4 regions of the Arthrobacter sp. BK1 genome follow, and region 1 is predicted to be linked to each of the others. Evidence: riboswitches for the same ligand, from Rfam matches in the RefSeq annotation. Region 1 holds a riboswitch; each other region holds the start of a gene.
The links. A riboswitch is a leader RNA that binds a small molecule or an ion and turns the genes downstream of it on or off. The one in region 1 is predicted to bind thiamine pyrophosphate.
Positions count from the first base shown of each region.

Region 2: linked by a shared signal. The riboswitch ahead of thiD (bifunctional hydroxymethylpyrimidine kinase/phosphomethylpyrimidine kinase) and the one ahead of AC1MCA_RS11725 (ECF transporter S component) in region 1 are both predicted to bind thiamine pyrophosphate.
Region 3: linked by a shared signal. The riboswitch ahead of thiO (glycine oxidase ThiO) and the one ahead of AC1MCA_RS11725 (ECF transporter S component) in region 1 are both predicted to bind thiamine pyrophosphate.
Region 4: linked by a shared signal. The riboswitch ahead of thiC (phosphomethylpyrimidine synthase ThiC) and the one ahead of AC1MCA_RS11725 (ECF transporter S component) in region 1 are both predicted to bind thiamine pyrophosphate.

Region 1 is NZ_CM155263.1:2,588,323-2,591,279, forward strand. It holds gene AC1MCA_RS11715 (DUF4235 domain-containing protein) at 1-70, opposite strand, end outside; gene AC1MCA_RS11720 (heme-degrading domain-containing protein) at 205-750, opposite strand; TPP riboswitch at 808-950, shown strand; gene AC1MCA_RS11725 (ECF transporter S component) at 1,018-1,671, shown strand; gene AC1MCA_RS11730 (ABC transporter ATP-binding protein) at 1,671-2,957, shown strand, end outside.
Region 2 is NZ_CM155263.1:4,131,189-4,134,145, reverse strand. It holds gene rplU (50S ribosomal protein L21) at 1-239, opposite strand, end outside; gene thiD (bifunctional hydroxymethylpyrimidine kinase/phosphomethylpyrimidine kinase) at 512-1,990, opposite strand; TPP riboswitch at 2,107-2,204, opposite strand; gene AC1MCA_RS18915 (Rne/Rng family ribonuclease) at 2,346-2,957, opposite strand, start outside.
Region 3 is NZ_CM155263.1:3,686,159-3,689,115, forward strand. It holds gene AC1MCA_RS16895 (RNB domain-containing ribonuclease) at 1-425, opposite strand, end outside; gene thiE (thiamine phosphate synthase) at 504-1,250, opposite strand; TPP riboswitch at 1,278-1,398, shown strand; gene thiO (glycine oxidase ThiO) at 1,393-2,643, shown strand; gene thiS (sulfur carrier protein ThiS) at 2,640-2,876, shown strand; gene AC1MCA_RS16915 (thiazole synthase) at 2,881-2,957, shown strand, end outside.
Region 4 is NZ_CM155263.1:4,038,767-4,041,723, reverse strand. It holds gene rpsP (30S ribosomal protein S16) at 1-165, opposite strand, end outside; gene AC1MCA_RS18460 (hypothetical protein) at 360-797, opposite strand; gene AC1MCA_RS18455 (VOC family protein) at 917-1,792, opposite strand; TPP riboswitch at 1,935-2,042, shown strand; gene thiC (phosphomethylpyrimidine synthase ThiC) at 2,037-2,957, shown strand, end outside.

The sequences.
Region 1 (2,957 bases):
CTACCTTGGTGCCGAGAAATCCTGCGCCGAGGCTGACTCCGGTGCCAAGCAGCTTGATGAAAAGGTTCATTCGTGTAACTCCTAGCGGGCGGAAAACGGACTGACCTTAGCCTAGCCGCATCCGCGTGCCCGGCGCCCCTCAGCTGCCAGAGCCCTCAGAGAACGGGGCCGCTCAGCTCCCTGAGCCCACAGCTGCCGGAGCCCTCAGCTCCCGGTTCGCATGGACGCCAGGATCTCCCGCAGCGCCTCCACCACAAGATCGTGGTCCTCCTGCTGGGGCAGGCCCGAAACCGTCACGGTGGCCACGGCACCCACCCCGGCGACGTAGACGGGGAAGGAACCGCCGTGGGCCGCGTACGTGGACTCGTCGTACCAGCCCTGGTCCTCGAGCCGCCCGCCACCCAGCCGGCCGCGCAGCCCGACGAGTAATGAGGGAATCTCATACCGTGCGGCGGTGCGCTGCTTCGCGCGTATCCAGTGCTCGTTGTCCGGCGTGGCTCCGTCCAGCGCCACATGGAACAGGACCTGGTCAGCCTTGGTGATGTCGATGGCGATGGTCAGCTTCCGGCTCTTCCCCAGCTCCACCAGCAGGAGCCCCAGGTTGAGGGAGTCATCCTTGGTGAAACGCGGGAACTGCAGCTCGGAGATCTCACTATCGATCCGCGCTATCAGTGCCTCGAGGGCGGCGCGGGGCTGGTCCTCGGCGGAGTCGGGATCAAAGGCTGTCACGGACGAGGAGTCAGAGGTCATGGCCCACAATCTACCGGCCCGGCGGTGTAAACTGGACCACGCCCAACAGGGCAGATTTATTTACGACAGGGGAGCGCCGCCGTCGGGCATCACTGGCATTGCCAGGGAAACCAAGGGTGGGCGCTGAGAGTGCGGACAGCCGCAGACCCTCGAACCTGATCCGGTTAGTACCGGCGCAAGGGAGTCGAGTTCTCGAAGTGTCCGGCGACGGCGGCAACGCCGCGGGCCGGGTGCACTTTCCCCTCCTGTTCCTCAGGAGGACCACATATGAGCACTGCAGCATTGAATAAGAAGACCGGCAACACCTGGCGCGTCGTGGACATTGTGGTGGCCGCGCTTATCGCGATCGCCGGCGGCGTGATTTTCTGGGCATGGTCACAGGGCGCCGGCATTGTGTCCGCGCCGATGAACGCCGTTTACCCCCCGCTGACAGGCCTGCTGGCCGGCGGCTGGATGATCCCCGCGGTGCTGGGCATGCTTATCATCCGCAAGCCGGGCGCGGCGATCTTCTGCGAAACCGTCGCCGCCACCGGCGAACTCATCATGGGCTCCCAGTACGGCGCCACGGTGCTGATCTCCGGACTCCTCCAGGGCCTGGGCGCCGAGTTGGTGTTCTTCCTGCTGGTGTACGGCAAGTTCAGGTTCGGCTCGTTCCTGCACCAGAAGTACAACCTGATCGTCGCGTTGCTGGCCGGCGCCGGCGCGGGTCTGTTCTGCGGCCTGAACGACTCCTTCCTCCCGTGGGGCTGGAACATCGCCTACGAACCCGGTGACAAGCTCGCCTACATCCTGTTCTGCACTATCTCCGGCGCCGTGATTGCGGGCGCGCTGTCCTGGATCGCCACCCGCGGCCTGGCCCGGACCGGCGTGCTCAGCTCCTTCGCCTCACGAAAGGCAGCTTCGGAGCCTGTCTTCAGCTGATGACCGCTTCCGACGCCGGCACCGCGGCACTGGTGCGCCCCGCCGCGGTGACCGCGCGCGGTTGGGGCTGGCGCCACTCCGGCAGGTCAGCCCCTGCAGTCCAGGGGCTCGACCTCGACATCGCTCCGGGCGAGCGGGTGCTCCTGCTGGGCCCTTCCGGCGCGGGCAAATCCACGCTGCTGCACGCACTGGCCGGGGTGCTGGGGGATGAAGGGGACGACGCCGATGAGACCGGTTCGCTCCTGATCGACGGCGCTGCCCCCCGCGGGCAGCGCGGACGATCCGGGCTGATGCAGCAGGACCCGGAAACCCAGGTGGTCCTCTCGCGCCTCGGCGACGACGTCGCCTTCGGCGCCGAAAACCTGGCCGTTCCGCGGGACGAGATCTGGCGGCGGGTCCATGAAGCGCTCGACGACGTCGGGCTGCGAAGTGCCGACGGCGAGGAAGGTGCCGCACGGCGTGGTGCCACGCGGCTTCCGCTGGACCACCCGACGTCGGCCCTGTCCGGCGGGCAGAAGCAGCGCTTGGCGCTCGCCGGCATTTTGGCGATGCGGCCCGGGCTGATCCTGCTCGACGAACCGACGGCCAACCTCGATCCCGCCGGGGTGCTCGAAGTCCGTGACGCCGTGGGCCGCTGCCTGGACAAGACCGGCGCAACGCTGGTGGTGGTGGAACACCGGGTGTCCGTCTGGAAGGACCTGGTGGACCGGATTGTGGTGCTGCAGCCCGGCTCGGCCAACGCTTCGGCTGTCCTGCTGGACGGTCCGCCGGACCAGGTCCTCGCCGAGGCGCGGGAGATGCTGATCGGGGCCGGTGTCTGGGTGCCGGGGTACCTCCCCGATACGCGCAGCCGCACTTCCGCCGGCTCCGGCGACCTGCTGCTCGCCGCCGAAAACCTGGCCGTCTCCCGCGGGCGTCCGCGCCGCCGGGGCTTCAGGACCATCCCGCCGGTGCCGGTCCAGGAGGGCGTGACGGCACAGGTCCGGGCCGGCCAGGCACTGACGGTGACCGGTCCCAACGGGGCCGGGAAGTCCACGTTCGCGCTGACCCTCGCAGGACTGCTCGCGCCGGTCCGCGGCAAGGTTTCCGCCGCCGTGGATCTGAGCCTGGGAGCCGGGATCGACCCCTTCAGATGGAAAGCGAACCGTCTGATTTCGCGCATCGGAACGGTCTTCCAGGAACCCGAGCACCAGTTCGTCACCGGGCGTGTGCTGGATGAGCTGATGTTCGGCCCGCGTCACCTCGGGCATGGGGAGGAACGGGTGGATGAGCTGCTCGAACGGCTC
Region 2 (2,957 bases), 1.5 Mb from region 1:
TTGTTCTTGAACTTCTGGATGACGATCTTCGGACCGCGAAGGTCATTGAGGATCTCAGCCGTGACAGTTACCTTGGCCAGGTCCGCAGCTGCGGCAGTGACCTTCTCACCGTCGACCAGGAGCAGGACGGGCAGCTCAATGGTGCTGCCAGCTCCACCGGCGACGCGGTTGAGGGTAACGAAGTCTCCAACGGAGACCTTCTCTTGCCGGCCGCCTGCGCGGACAATCGCGTACACCACTTGGGAACTCACTTCTCTCGACGTTTATTACTAGATTTGCGTGCGGAACCTGGGTCCATAATTGGCTGGGCTCTCGCTGTGCCTCAACGCCGTGGGGTCGTAACCCAAGTGTTGGCGTAAGCACCGAAGATCTAGAATACGCTAATTTTGCCTTCGGCCGCAAATGAGGCTGGTTACGGCCGGTTGACTGTGATAGGACCCACAAACAGGTACTGCACCGACAACCAGGAACCGTGCCCGACTATCGTACCGGCTGGAACCGCCGTTGACGTTCAGGCGTGCAGGCGTGGCGCGTCGAAGAATTCCACTTCGAAGCGGCAGGACTGGCCGAAGGCTGCCATCATGGCTGCCCTCTCGTCCTCCGAGCCGCTGCGGCCCGCGTCGTCTGCCATGGCGATGGCCTCCCGGGTGGCCTGCGCGAAGTCCTCGTCTGCGTAGGTCCGCAGCCATTCGGCGTAGGGGTGCGACGCGGGGGCGCCGGCAGCGATGAACTCCCCGTGAAGCGTCTGCCCCACTTCGGCGTACAGCCAGAAGCACGGAAGGACAGCAGCCACCAGCACGGCGTAGCTGCCTGAGGTTGAGGCCGCCAGCAGGTGGTCCACGTAGGACTTGGTGACCGGCCCCAGGCCCGGCTCCACTGCGCGGGAACTGAGCCAGCTCCGGTGCAGCTCGGACTCGACCTCGAGGCACTGCTGCGCGGAGCGGGCCCAGAACAGCTGGGCCGCCTCAGTGGGCGCCAGCGCGCTGGCGCGGGCCAGCACCCGTGAGTAACCGTTGAGGTAGATGGCGTCCTGCGCGAGGTAGTAGGTGAACTGCGCCTCTCCCAGCGTGCCGGCCGCGAGGTCACGGATGAACTCCAGCCCATAGATGGATTCCAGCTCAGGAGCGGCTTCCCCGCGCAGGAGTTCAGCGAATTCGCCCTTATCCAGCTCCCGCTTCCGGTGGTGGAAGTGGTGGACCGGGCCGTTGCCGCCGCCAACGTCAAGCTGGCCGGAGGCCTGGAGCGCGCCGGCCAGCCAGGGCTTCACCTGGCGCAGCGAGGCTTCCCAGTCGCCCAGCCGGGCCTGCACGGCAGCCATTGCCGATGACAGCGAGCAGCCGGTGCCGTGGCTGTTCGGCGTGGGTACGCGCTCCCCCGCAAACTCCACCACCTCCTGCGAAAGCAGTCCCCCGGCATTGACCAGGGCGTCCGGGCAAGTATCGCCGTCGAGGTGCCCTCCCTTGACCAGGATGGTGGCGCCGGTGGCGGCAGATAGCCGGCGTCCTTGCCCCAGGGCCTCTTCCCAGTCCTGCGCCTGCGGCTCGCCGAGAAGAAGGGCGAGTTCCACCAGGTTTGGTGTGATCAGGTCCGCGAGCTGAAGCAGTTCCCCCAGGGCATCTTCAGCCGATTCCTTCAGGAGCCTGTCCCCGCTGGTGGCGACCATTACCGGGTCCAGGACGACGACGGCGGGGCGGACTTTTTCGAGCCACCCACGAACCACCGCTATCACCTCAGCTTCGCCCAGCATGCCGATCTTGACGGCGTCGATGGTGATGTCGTCACTGATGGCCTCAAGCTGCTCGGCCAGGAAGGCAGCGGGCGGGACGTGGACGGCCCGCACTCCCCGGGTGTTCTGGGCGGTCAGGGCGGTGATGGCGGCCATCCCGTAGCCGCCGAATGCTGCAATGCTTTTCAGGTCCGCCTGGATGCCGGCACCGCCTGATGGATCAGAGCCCGCGATTGACAGAACGCGCGGAATTTCCCGCCGCACGTGGCCGGCCCTGGGCCGGCTTTGCGGTGCCTGGGCCGGGGTGGGTGCTTGGCCCCGGGTGGGTGCGGGAGAAGGCGCCGCTGCGGAGACGCCGGCAGCCGGGGACAGGACAAGAGTAGAAGCCAAGGAGACATCCCTTCGCCGGTGCTAACCGGACAGGTTCAACGGGTCTGGATCTCAGCCGGCACTGTGCGCGGCACCCCGTGTCAGTGGTTCAGCCTAGCGTTTCGCGCAGGCTCCGGCCTTCCGTGACGTTATGGGACAGCGCCTGCATCCCGCGGGCCGCCGGTTAACGCGCGATGCCCGGCCCCGCCTGTGAAGAACAGGCGCGGCCGGGCATCCCGGACCTGGTTGGTCAGAGCTCTGAGGCCGGAACCCCTACACCGAGGATGATGGGCGCCTCCGCAGCCGGTTTGTCAGCAACGGCAACCTTGGCGGGTTCCGGTGCCTTGGCGGCGTGGGAGTGCCCGGTGGCAGCCACCGGAGCGGCCTCGTGATGCTCCACCGAAGTGGCATTGGCTGCGCCCTGGGCTCGGCTGGCACTGCGGTTACGCCGCGGGCGGCGGTTGCGTGACTGGTCCGCGGTGTGGTCCGAGTAGTCCTTCTCCTCCGCGGCGGGCTGCCGGCGTGCCGGCTCGCTGGCGGCAGGAAGAGTCTCGGCCGGTGCTGCGACTGCCGGCTTGGATTCAGCAGCCGCGGCTTCAGCACCAGTGGCTTCAGGCCCAGTGGCTTCAGGCCCGGCAACCGGCGCCCCCAGATTGGCAAAGGCCTCGGCAAGACGGTCCAGCGTCAGGGCAGGCGACTGCGGGTGGTCCGCGTGGTGCTCTACGAAGGGCAGGACAACCTGCTCTCCGCCGAAGGTCAGCACTGCACCGGGGCGTCCGGCAGAGTCGGTTTCGGTCCGTTCCGCCGTTGCTGCTGCCGGTGACGTGGCCGGTGCCGGTGAAGGTGCCGGCGCTGTTGCCTT
Region 3 (2,957 bases), 1.1 Mb from region 1:
CAAAGCTGGCCGGCAAGCAGGCTCCCGGCTCCCTCGCTGATGACCTCCGGGTGCAGCGGGATGCGGCCGTCGGGAGCGTAGAACGTCTGGCCACGCCGGCGGGTCTCTGCGTCGAGGCCGCCTCCGGGGCGGACGAAGGACGGCACGTCGGCGATGGCGTACAGGACGCGGTATCCGGCGTCGTCACGCTCAATGAACAGCGCCTGGTCAAGATCCGTGGACGATGCCGGATCGACGGTGAGGAACTCGATGTGTGTCAGGTCCGCTTCAGGCAGTTCGTGTGAGGCGACGGCGGCCTCGGCGTCCCGGACCGCCTCCTCCGGGTAGGGTCCCGGCAGCTCCAGCTCAGTCCGAAGTGCACTCAGAGCCGCTTCCAGGGCGTTGGTGTGTTCGCGGACGTAGGGAGCCAAACGATGATGTGACACAAAAATCAGACTAACCCGATTTTCGCGGATCGTGCACGCCTTGGCCCGGCCGGCGGCTGGGTTTTCAGGCCGCCGGTATCAGACGGCACCCCCGTCCAGGGCTGCCAGGAGCGCTGCGGCCGCTGCCGCTGGATCGGAAGCCTCCGTGATGGCACGCACCACCACAATCCTGCCGGCCCCGGCGGCCACCACCTGTTCGACGTTGTCCAGATCGATTCCACCGATTGCGAACCACGGTACGGTGGCCTGCTCGCCGCCGGCCGCCCGTACCGCCTCGGCGGCGTACCGCACCAGGTCAAGGCCGACGGCGGCCCGCCCGGGCTTGGTGGGTGTGGCCCACACCGGACCGACACAGAAATAGTCCAGGCCGCCGTCGGGCGTGGACAGGGCGGACGAGAGCCGGAGCGCGCCCTCCACCTGTTCCGTGGTGTGCGTGGAAAGCCCGATCAGCCCGTTCGCACCAAGCAGCGAGCGGGCCGATGCCACCGGCAGATCCTGCTGCCCGATGTGGAAGACCGGCGCGCCCGAAAGCAGCGCAATGTCCGCTCGGTCATTGACCGCCCACAGCCGCCCGTGGCGTTCGGCTGCCGCCCGGAGCACCGCCAAAAGTTCCAGTTCCTCGGCCGCCTCGATCCCCTTGTCGCGGAGCTGGATGATGTCCACGCCGCCGGCAAACGCCGCTTCGACGAACTCGCCAAAGTCCCCGCGGTCCCGGCGTGCATCGGTGCAGAGGTAGAGCCTGGCACTGACGGGGAGGCCGCTGGCGGGATCCGGTGTGGAGCCGGCGGCGGATGTGCTGGAAGAGGGTGCGGAAGTCACGTTCATGGAAGCCAGCCTAATTCCCCTAAACTGGGCGGGTACTGCGGGAGCCCGTAGCAGCCGTCATAAAGCTGCCGGGCTGAGAGGGCATCAGAGCCGACCGCTTGACCTGATCCGGCTAGTACCGGCGTAGGGAAGGAACCCCTTGATGCTTCACGCTGAGCAGACAATCCATGCTGACGTGGCGGTGATCGGCGGTGGAGTCGTCGGCCATTGCATTGCCTGGGAAGCGAGGCGCTCGGGCCGCTCTGTGGCCGTGATCGACGACGCCCCGGGGCAGGGCGCCAGCTGGGCGGCGGCCGGTATGCTCGCCCCGGTCAGTGAACTCCACTACCAGGAGGAAAATCTCCTCGAACTGATGCTCGAGGCGTCCAGCCTGTGGCCGGCTTTTGCGGCCGCCCTTGCGGCGGCGGGAGCCCCGGACCCCGGCTACCTGACGACGCCGACCCTCGCCGTCGGCGCGGACGCTGCAGACCGCCGGGCCCTGATGGACCTGCGTACAGTGCAGCAGGCCAACGGCCTCCTGGTTGAACCCCTCACCATCCGCGGGGCGAGGGCCAAGGAGAGCCTCCTCAGTCCGGCCATCTCCTGCGCTTTGGAAATTGCCGCGGACCACCAGGTGGATCCCCGGAAGCTGGTGGCGTCCCTGCGGGAGCTGCTGGCCACCCATGAGCCAGGCGCAGGAAGCGCTGTTGACGGGGCCGCCGGAGGATTCGCCGTGGCGGACCGGGCCACGGCGATCCTCTGGGCAGACGGCCGCGTCACCGGGGTGAGGCTGGCCCGCGGAGGAACCATCCGTGCCCGCGAGACCATTGTGGCCAACGGATTGCAGGCGGCCGCTCTTGAGGGCCTGCCGGAAGGCCTGCACCTTCCCCTCCGGCCTGTTCATGGCGACATCCTGCGGCTGGCCGTTCCCCGGCACCTCCGCCCGCTGGTCACTTCCACTGTCCGCGGACTGGTCCACGGGGTGCCGGTCTATCTGGTTCCGCGCCAGGACGGCACGGTGGTGATCGGCGCCACCCAGCGTGAGGACGCGCTGTCAGCGGGGGAGGGGGCGGCGGGGGACCTTGCCGCAACGGCTTCGGCCGTCTCCGCCGGCGGCGTCTACCAACTGCTGCGTGATGCCCAGGTCCTGGTGCCGGCAGTGTCGGAGCTGGAACTCCTCGAAAGTACCGCCAGGGCGCGCCCCGCCACCCCGGACAACGCACCCCTCCTGGGGCGGGTCACCGGCATCCATGGGCTGATCATCGCCACCGGGTTCTTCCGCCACGGTGTGCTGCTCGCTCCTGCGGCGGCAGCCATCTGCCGGGACCTGATGGACGGCCGGGAGGACCAGCGCTGGGAAGCCATGGGTCCCACCAGGTTTTCACGTACGCACCAGCAAAAGGAATCAGCATGAACATCATCCTCAACGGCTCCCGCCATGCCGTGGCCGACGACGCCTCCATCACCGCCCTGGTCAGCCAGGTCACCGGCCGTCCCCTCTCAGCCGGCGGCCAGGCGACCGACGGCCGGAAACTTGGCGTGGCCGTGGCCCGCAATTCCGAAGTAGTACCCCGCAGCCAGTGGTTCGTCACAGCGCTCGCCGAGGGTGACGACGTCGAACTCGTTACTGCAGTCCAGGGAGGCTGACACCATGACGGAAACCGGCACCATCCCCACAAGTGGAAAAGAAAAGGCAGTGCCCAACGACCCCCTGATCATCGACGGCGT
Region 4 (2,957 bases), 1.5 Mb from region 1:
ACGGTCCGTGTCGACCTCGATGTATGAGGGCTCTTCGGTGGGGTGGTACTTGCCGATTTCTTCGATGGCACGGCCGTCACGCTTGGAGCGTGCGTCCATGACGACGATGCGGTAGTACGGGGCGCGCATCTTGCCAAAGCGCTTAAGGCGAATCTTTACGGCCACTTTTGTGGTCACTCCTGTTTCAGAAAGGGGGTGAACCGACGTTCTGCACCCGTGGGGCGGGCCATACTTGAGGGTTCGAAGGACAGGATCCGGACGCGGAGAGAGGGGCCACGCAGATCGAGTACCTGTTTATTGTGCCAGATCAGCGTCCGGATTTCGACTTGACACGTACCGGGGAGGCAGGCGCCGGCACTCTAGGACGACCAGACGTACAGTCCGTTGCGGTCCGCGTCATCTATTCCGCTGGCCAGCTCAGCGAGTTGCCGGACATGGTTGCGGGCCTCCGCCACGCCGAACGGCATGTCGTCCTGGGCCGCCCACTGTTCAGCGACGTCGTCCAGGACATTGCCTTCACCCTCGGTTTCGTAGGTGAGCAGGTCCGCCAGCGCCCGCACCATGGCCGGTGGTACCCCGAGGAGGGAGTCACTGGCAACGTCGACCATTGCCAGTTCGTAGCCGGCGCCGCCGGCGTGGACCGCAGCGCCGGCCAGGTCACCCAACTGTTCGATTTCGAAGTCGCTGACGCCTGGAATCCGCAGGGCAGGACCCACCGGCGACCCTCCGGCATCGAGGACCTGGGCGCGCTTGAGCGCGGCGTCGTGGGTGGCAACAAAGATTTCAGTGAAGCCCATGGGAACAGCCCTCATTCCGTCGACGGTGCGGCACTGTGTTGGGCAGCGTTATGGTGCCGCCCCGGCCGTTCGGATTCAGCCTAGTACATGGCCGGCCACACTCCGGGCCGGTCCTGAACTCAGCGCACGGCGACGCGGATGCTGTTGCGCCAAGGGTCCTCGAAGCGCAGTTCAGCTCCCGTGTGGTGAGAGGCAACGCCCGCCACCTTCAGACGGTCGGCGAGCGCTCCGACGTCGTCCCCTGACGGCACTTCGATCAGCACCTCACCCAACCCCAGGGTGTCCTTGCGGGGCCCCGCTCCGCGGCTGTTCCACACGTTCATGGCCATGTGGTGGTGGTACCGGCCGGCAGAGACAAACAGTGCCTGCCCGTGCCAGCCCGCGGTCTTTTCGAAACCAAGCGTTTCCACATAGAACTGGTGGGCGGAGTGGACATCGCCCACTTGGAGGTGGATATGGCCGACGCCGGCCCCGGCACCCTGCTGGCCTTCCAGGGACTCCTGGGTCAGATGCTGCTCAAGATAGCGCTGCGGCGGCAGGGCAAGGCTGTCCATGACCACATCGGTGCCCTCCCAGGACCAGTTTTCCCGGGGACGGTCCCAGTAGAGTTCGATGCCGTTGCCTTCGGGGTCATTGAAGTAGAAAGCTTCGCTGACCAGGTGGTCGGCGCTGCCGGTGAAGGACCGCGGTTCATACTGGGCGGTGGTTGCCACGGTGGCGGCCAGCGCGGCGCGGGTCTCGAAGAGAAGCGCAGTGTGGAAGAGCCCCGCCTCGCCCCTGCCGGGAAGATTCAATGAGGGGGCAGCCGCAAGGTGGACCAGGGGCAGCTGCAGCCGGCCCAGGTAGACACCGCCGTCCTGCTCGGCGACGACCTCCAGCCCAAGGGCGCGCTGGTAGTAGTCCGTCATCAGCTTCATGTCGCCCACCTTGAGCATCACGGTGCCCATGGTGAGATCGGCAGGAAGGAGATCCTGGCTGGTTGCTTCTGCAGTCATTGAAAACTCCCGGGTCCCGTGGTCTTCGGGTTCGAAGGCCGTCATAATGACAATTTACTTGAAGCTTCAATTTAATTCAAGAGGGGCTGCTTTTTCCCTATCGACGACTCAGCCAGGTAAGCCCCTGCTGTGGTAGCTTCTTCTACGACCACACGGGGGCCCAAGCATGGGCTGAGATCAGGCTGACGCTGCCTGCGACCGTTGAACCTGTCCGGGTAATGCCGGCGAAGGAAGTGAGTATCCCTTGAGCACCACCGAAACACAGCACAGCCCTGTCCACGCCGAGGCAATCACCAACACCGAGTCACTGAAGTCCCATTCCATGGCGTACCTCGAGGATCCTGACAACGGCATCCGGGTCCCCGTCACCGAGATCGCCCTGGAGCCCTCCCCCAACGGCGAAGCCAACGCCCCTCTGCAGGTGTACCGCACCGCGGGCCCCGGCAGCGATCCCGTCGTCGGCCTGCAGCCCTTCCGCTCCTCGTGGATTGAGGGGCGGAGTGACACGGAGCCCTATTCCGGCAGAAAGCGGAACCTGCTCGACGACGGCCGCTCGGCCGTCCGCCGGGGTGCTGCTTCCTCGGAGTGGAAAGGACCGCGGCCGGTGCCCCGCCGCGCCGTCGAAGGCAGGACGGTGACCCAGATGCACTACGCCAGGCAGGGCATCATCACTCCTGAGATGAGGTTTGTTGCGTTGCGGGAGAACTGCGACGTGGAGCTGGTGCGGAGCGAGGTGGCGGCAGGACGTGCCATCATCCCCAGCAATATCAACCACCCCGAATCCGAGCCGATGATCATTGGCAAGGCTTTCCTCGTGAAAATCAATGCGAACATCGGCAACTCGGCCGTGACAAGTTCCATCGCGGCCGAGGTGGACAAGCTGCAGTGGGCCACCCGGTGGGGTGCGGACACGGTGATGGACCTGTCCACCGGAGAGGACATCCACACAACCCGCGAGTGGATCATCCGCAACGCACCTGTGCCGATCGGTACCGTACCCATCTACCAGGCCCTGGAGAAGGTCAACGGCGAAGCCAACGCACTGACCTGGGAAATCTTCCGGGACACCGTCATAGAGCAGTGCGAACAAGGCGTGGACTATATGACCATCCACGCCGGCGTGCTGCTGCGTTATGTTCCGTTGACGGCCAACAGGGTAACCGGC